DNA from 2 places in the Anabaena sp. CS-542/02 genome. Region 1 is predicted to be linked to the other one. Evidence: predicted binding sites of a transcription regulator. Region 1 holds the regulator's gene; the other holds the start of a gene.
What was found. Region 1 encodes NtcA, which controls nitrogen genes in cyanobacteria. Its sites were predicted from a motif close to TNTGTANNNNNNNNTACANA; they were not measured.

Region 1 (3,429 bases):
CCCACATCTTCATTCGTGTGGTGATCATCAATTTCCCAGTCTCCCCGGGCTTGTACATTTAAGTCAATCAGCCCATGGGAGGAAATTTGATGCAACATATGATCTAAAAATGGAATCCCAGTTGCTGCTGTGCAGATGCCTGTACCATCCAAGTTAATAGTAACTTTTATATCAGTTTCGCCAGTGGTGCGATGAATCGAGGCTATGCGAGCAGTGTGAGTCGAATTAATTTGGCCTTGGAGTGAGTCCTTGCCGAAGGTATCGCTTGTTTGCATAGGTGGAGAATCGGGAATGGGGAATGGGGAAATCACAGACCCTATGGAGGGCGCATGACTGATGAGTGATGCTTGGTAACTGTATTTTGTCGGTTAACCGCCAACCGTCAACCGTCAACCGTTAACCTTAACAATGATTAATTATTACATTCCCATGATTTCATATCCTGCATCTACATACAAAACTTGTCCTGTAATGCCACTGGCTAAATCGCTAGACAAGAAAGCAGCAGTATTGCCCACTTCTTGCTGAGTAACAGTGCGTCGCAGGGGAGCTACTTCTTCTACATGGTGAATCATATCTAAAATTCCGCCTACTGCTGAAGATGCTAATGTGCGTATCGGCCCGGCGGAAATGGCATTCACCCGAATATTGTGTGGTCCGAGTTCAGCCGCCAAATAACGTACACTAGCTTCTAATCCGGCCTTAGCTACTCCCATGACGTTGTAGTTAGGAATTGCCCTGACACCACCCAGATATGTGAGGGTGATGATACTACCCCCTTCGGTCATCAGCGGTTTAGCCGCACCGCTTAACTGCACTAGTGAGTAGGTGCTGATTTCTAAGGCTGTTTTGAACCCAGAACGTGAGGTTTGGCTAAATCCACCGGTCAAATCCTCTCTGTTAGCGAAGGCCAGACAGTGGATGAGAATGTCCAATCTTCCCCACTGATCTTGAACTGCTTCAAAGGTAGATTTCACCTGTTCGTCATCTTGCACATTACAGGGAACAAATAAGCTGGGGTTGAGAGGTTCTACCAATTCCGCCACCTTTTTCTCCATCTTACCTCGCTCATCTGGTAGGTAGGTAATACCCAAGTTAGCTCCGGCTTGATGCAGTTGTTGAGCAATCCCCCAGGCAATGGAACGGTTATTGGCAATCCCTGTAACTAAGGCGTTTTTTCCAGTCAGATTCAGCATAGAAATTGTGAATGAGATCAATCATTAGGAGCATACTAGAATCTGCGCCGAGTTGCTCTTGGTTTGGCACATCATTTGCACAAATGATCATTTAGGGGACTGTTTTCTGAAAACTTTCTCTAGATAATCCTGAATATATTCTCAAGATATCGTGAATTTTTTGGGGAAAAACCTGATGACCTTAACTGTGTAAGTACTTATAACAACTACTAGCTAAAAAGATGAAAAATTATGTATCATTATGAACAAATAACGATGAAGTTATGGGTTTGAGTATAGGAATGTACAGAAAGGTTGACGGTGCTTTATTGATTTTTCAGGTGTATTCTTAGGTAATCAGTTTTTGTTTTTCCGGCATTGGGTAGGGGAAGGGAGATGATCGTGACACAAGATAAAGCCCTAGCAAATGTATTTCGTCAGATGGCGACCGGAGCATTTCCTCCAGTTGTAGAAACATTTGAACGCAATAAAACAATATTTTTTCCCGGCGATCCTGCTGAACGAGTTTATTTTCTTTTGAAGGGTGCTGTGAAACTTTCCAGGGTATATGAGGCAGGAGAGGAAATAACGGTAGCACTGCTGCGGGAAAATAGTGTTTTTGGTGTGTTGTCATTACTGACGGGAAATAAGTCTGATAGATTTTACCATGCAGTCGCATTTACGCCTGTAGAGTTACTGTCAGCCCCCATTGAACAGGTGGAGCAAGCCTTTAAGGAAAATCCAGAATTATCAATGTTGATGCTGCGAGGCCTATCTTCGCGGATTTTACAGACAGAGATGATGATTGAAACCTTGGCTCACCGGGATATGGGTTCGAGATTGGTAAGTTTTCTGTTAATTCTTTGTCGTGATTTTGGTGTTCCTTGTGCGGATGGGATTACGATTGATCTGAAGTTATCTCATCAGGCGATCGCTGAGGCAATTGGTTCAACTCGGGTAACGGTCACTAGGTTATTAGGGGACTTGCGTGAGAAACAAATGATTTCTATCCACAAAAAGAAGATTACGGTGCATAAACCTGTTACCTTAAGTAAGCAGTTCACTTAAAATCAATCGGGGGAGGTGGAGTGGTAAGGGTTGTGTTCTTCAAAATTACACCCATTGGGGATAAATCGAAAATTCTCAGTAGTTTCAGCTATTGCCTATCTGTCTTCCCCTACAAGATCATCCTTGAAAGTAGTAGGCTGTATCTGGAAGCATTATGCATCCGGCACACTACGTGAACGGTAGCTGAAGATGACCACCGGGTACATCCTGATCGCGGCAATTTTAATTTTGGGGGGCGTAATTGCCACCGTGGGCGATCGCATTGGCACACGAGTTGGCAAAGCACGCCTCTCACTATTTAACCTGCGTCCAAAAAAAACGGCTGTACTAGTAACTATATTTACTGGCGGCTTAATTTCGGCTTCAACATTAGGGATCTTATTTGCCGCTGATGAAGGATTACGGCAAGGGGTATTTGAGCTAGAAGATATTCAAAAAGACCTGAGAAACAAGCGGGAACAGCTCAAAATTGCCGAATCGGAGAAAAGCCAGGTAGAGGTTGAGTTAAGCACAGCTAGAATTGAACAAACTAAGGCGGAGCGACAGTTGCAGGTAATTAATAAGTCCTTACAAGCAGCTAACGCTAAACAAAAAGCAACACAAACTCAACTTCAACGTACCCAAACCCAGCTAGGTGAAGTAGTAAGTCAGTATCAACAAGCTTTAACTGAACTACAAAGCGTTTACGAGCAAAGACAAACACTCCAGCGGGCTATTGCACAACTGAGGGGAGAACGACAACGACTTTATGCCGAAGCTAAAACAGCAATAGAAGGGCGCGATCGCAAAATTACCCAACTTGATGCACTGATCAAAAAACGTAATCAAGAAATTGCCGCACGAGAGCAAGTAATCGCCACAAGGGAAGCCCTCCTCAAAGAATTAGAAAAACAACAGAATTTTTTAGAACAAGAAGTCGCAAGGCTAGAAAAGTATTATCAGTCATACCGTGACCTACGTCTGGGCAAACTCGCACTAGTTCGCAATCAAGTCCTGGCTGCGAAAGTGGTTCGCGTTAACCAACCTAGTGCAGCCCGTGAACTGGTAATACAACTGTTGCAAGCAGCTAACCAGAATGCCAACATTCAATTAACTGAACCCGGGGAAAATCCTACAAATAAACAGCTTATCGAGGTTAACCCAGAGAGGGTAGAACAACTGAGCCAGCAGATTAGCGATGGTCGAG
Region 2 (3,429 bases), on a different contig from region 1:
TTGGTATTATTCAAATCAACTTTTTGACCAAATTCTGTGCCTAACTTAGCATCCGCTCTATTCTGCCGTGTCACCGCCAAAACTGCCACTGGACTAAAAGTCACACTGTTTATATTAGCAGCCGCAGCTATCTGAGTTGTTCCCAGCCATCCCCAGGATCCGACTACCAAGCTAAATACTGTTAATAAACGCACCAATGTTTTCACAATTTTTCTCCCTCTTTCCATCAAAATAAGACAATCATGATTTGCTAAATGCTATCAACTATAAGCTGAATTCAGGCCAAAGAAGTTAAGCATACCGTTGAATACTGGTCAGCGTCTCATCTTCGGTTCTTGACCATAGATAGGTTGAGTATATCTATATAATCGTCATGATCTTCGTTTACCTGAGATTGGAGCTTCATAACCTAGTCAGCACATAGCAGTCATCAAAAACTAATATACAGTGTATTAATACCCGCAATATTTGCTGCTACTGGGTTGGGTCTGATGTTTACAAAAAGTTATCTAGATGACTGGGATTTTGGCAAAACCTACAGATAGGTTTTTTCTATACTAGCAACATATTGAGAGAATTTTTAAGCGGCAGATGCAGCTATTAAGAACAGGCTATCTACCAAAATTGTACTTAAAACTGCGCCACTAAATGCGTACCAATGTTTTGATTTTGTACGTAAGGGTAAAACCCCTGCGGTTAATAGCATTAGTAGCCCCATTCCTGCCCAGCCTTGTCCCCAGGGCGTTTGTACTTGGATTAAGGCATTTTGTAATATTGGTGACACATTATTCGGGTCTACCTGCATAATTTGCCGCCAATAGGGCATCAAGTCTACTATATAAAAATATACATCAGTTAAAACTGTACCGAGTAAAGAACCTAAATAAAACCAGTTACCAATTGGTCCCCAATTCTTGAGGAGACACCAAGCGGCAAATGGCAAACCGATTGATTCTACTGGTAAATGCCATAAAGGTTCCCAACGTAACCAACCCCAGTAAATGGCTCCTGCTAACCAACTCCAGCTAAAGCCAAAAAGCAAATCTCCCCATATATAAGTTTGAGGACGCGACATTAAAATAAAACTCAGCCATACCCAAAATCCTGTCAGGGCTACACTTAGCACTGGTAGCGATCGCACTAATGGCGCTTCTATAAATACTGGTACTGATACCAAAAACACAGCCGCAGCCAAGATTAACCAAGTCTGTCCCTTGGTCGTAGATATGGGTAGGGAAGCAGATAAGCCAAGTGTAGATTCTAACTTATTGATACTATTTTGCCCCGGTTCACTGGGGGGTAAATCAGTATTTATAGGAGTTTGGGGAGTAGTGAGAGCCTGCGTGGTGCAGCCATAGGAAGACAAAGTATTGTTAATCAAAGTTTTTAATATTTGTTACTAAACTTTATGTTAATTAAGATATCACAGTTAAAAATGCCATGGGGGGGGATTTTTAGTTTAGCTAAGTTTTGCATAAATTGACTAGCAGCAGGGTAAACTGTGCTGATGAATTTTTCCTGGCAAGTGGCCTAAACAGATGTTTTTATAATTGGTTCTAGCGCTTGGCTATCACAAATAAATTAAATGGTTTTATCAAAACGGCAATGGTTCGTATTCCTAAGTGCAGCATCTGCTATTTACTCGGTTGCAGCATTTCCGGCAAAGGTTTTAAGTACCGAAACTCTCCTGGGGTCAGAGGAGGTACAGCAACTGAATATCCTGCAAGCTATTTTTTTAGGCTTTGTCCAGGGAATGACTGAATTTCTTCCCATCAGCAGTTCAGCACATTTAAAGGTTGTACCTGTAGTGCTGGGTTGGGGGGATCCGGGGGTAGCTTTTACGGCGATTATTCAGCTGGGTAGTATTGTGGCTGTGCTGTGGTATTTCTGGGGTGATATGACGCAAATTATCAAGGGAGCAGCAAAAGCGATCGCCGTCAAAAACTACCAAAGCCATGACTTCAAGCTATTTGTGGGAATTAGTTTGGGAACAGTCCCGATTATCTTCTTTGGACTGTTAATTAAAGGATTAATACCAGACTACGATAATTCACCCCTGAGAAGTCTAACAGCCATTGCCATAGCCTCTATATTCATGTCACTGTTATTGGGAATAGCAGAAAAACTGGGTAAACGCCAACGTGACTTTGAGCATCTGACGATGAAAGATGGGTTATGGATGGGTTTAGTTCAATGCTTGGCTTTAATCCCTGGGGTATCTCGTTCAGGTTCCACCATGACTGGTGGACTATTTATGAACTTAGAGCGGGATACAGCTGCAAGATTTTCGTTTTTGCTGGGAATTCCCGCCATTACCCTAGCAGGATTAGTGGAGTTGAAAGATTTTTTAGAAGTGGGTGTAGGTAATGTGGGTATGGTTCCTATGGTTGTCGGAGTCATTTCATCTGGGATATTTTCATATATAGCGATCGCTGGGTTGATACAATTCCTAAAAACCCAAAGCACCTGGGTATTTATTTGGTATCGCCTGGCCTTTGGTGTAGCAATCTTGGGTGCGATTAGCGCCGGATTGTTGAACAATAGTTGATATTCATTGGTTCCGGGTTTCTCATCATGTCTACCATCCGTCCCGCTCAAATCACCAGAGTATTACCCGATTCTATAGGCGCAGAAATTGGCTTTGAAGCGGGGGATGCTATAGTTGCCATCAATGGCATAAAGCCCCGTGATTTAATTGATTATCAGTTTCTTTGCGCTGACGAAGTGCTAGAACTAGAAGTTTTAGACCCATCTGGAAAAACTCATCACATTGAAATAGAAAAAGATTACGATGAAGACTTGGGACTAGAGTTTGAAACTGCTCTATTTGACGGTTTAATTCAATGTAATAACCGTTGTCCCTTTTGCTTTATTGACCAGCAACCACCCGGTAAGCGTTCCAGCTTGTACTTAAAGGACGATGATTACCGTCTGAGCTTTTTATATGGTTCCTATTTAACCCTGACCAATTTACCCGAAAGAGAATGGCTGCGGATTGAACAAATGCGCCTGTCTCCCTTGTTCGTTTCTGTTCATGCTACGGAACCGGAAATCAGAATTAGACTGCTAAAAAATCAACGTGCAGGCAAAATTTTACAACAAATTAAATGGTTCCAAGACCGCAGACTACAAATTCATGCTCAAGTAGTTGTTTGTCCTGGGATCAATGATGGTCAACACCTAGAACAAACACTGAAAGACTTAGCAGTATTTCATACTGGAGGATTACCCGCTGTGGCATCAGTAGCAGTAGTTCCCCTGGGTTTGACGCGGTTTCGCCCAGCAGCAGATGAACTGATACCGGTAACAAGGGAAAAGGCTCAAGAAGTGATTTCCCAAGTCAAAACCATGTCCCAGAAATTTCGCCAACAATTAGGATCGGGTTTTGCTTGGTTAGCAGATGAGTGGTTTTTGATTGCGGGTGAGGAA

Region 2: a site for NtcA is predicted at 1,384-1,403, ahead of PN447_RS00080 (DUF3120 domain-containing protein). Genes of this name have one in related genera too.

What each region holds. Positions count from the first base shown of each region.
Region 1 covers NZ_JAQMTM010000072.1:4,196-7,624, reverse strand. Annotated here, with positions in the region: gene hisB (imidazoleglycerol-phosphate dehydratase HisB) at 1-275, opposite strand, end outside; gene fabI (enoyl-ACP reductase FabI) at 420-1,196, opposite strand; gene ntcA (global nitrogen regulator NtcA) at 1,572-2,243, shown strand; gene PN447_RS07245 (DUF3084 domain-containing protein) at 2,433-3,429, shown strand, end outside.
Region 2 covers NZ_JAQMTM010000001.1:15,184-18,612, forward strand. Annotated here, with positions in the region: gene psbU (photosystem II complex extrinsic protein PsbU) at 1-206, opposite strand, end outside; gene PN447_RS00080 (DUF3120 domain-containing protein) at 581-1,381, opposite strand; gene PN447_RS00085 (undecaprenyl-diphosphate phosphatase) at 1,586-2,548, shown strand; gene PN447_RS00090 (TIGR03279 family radical SAM protein) at 2,575-3,429, shown strand, end outside.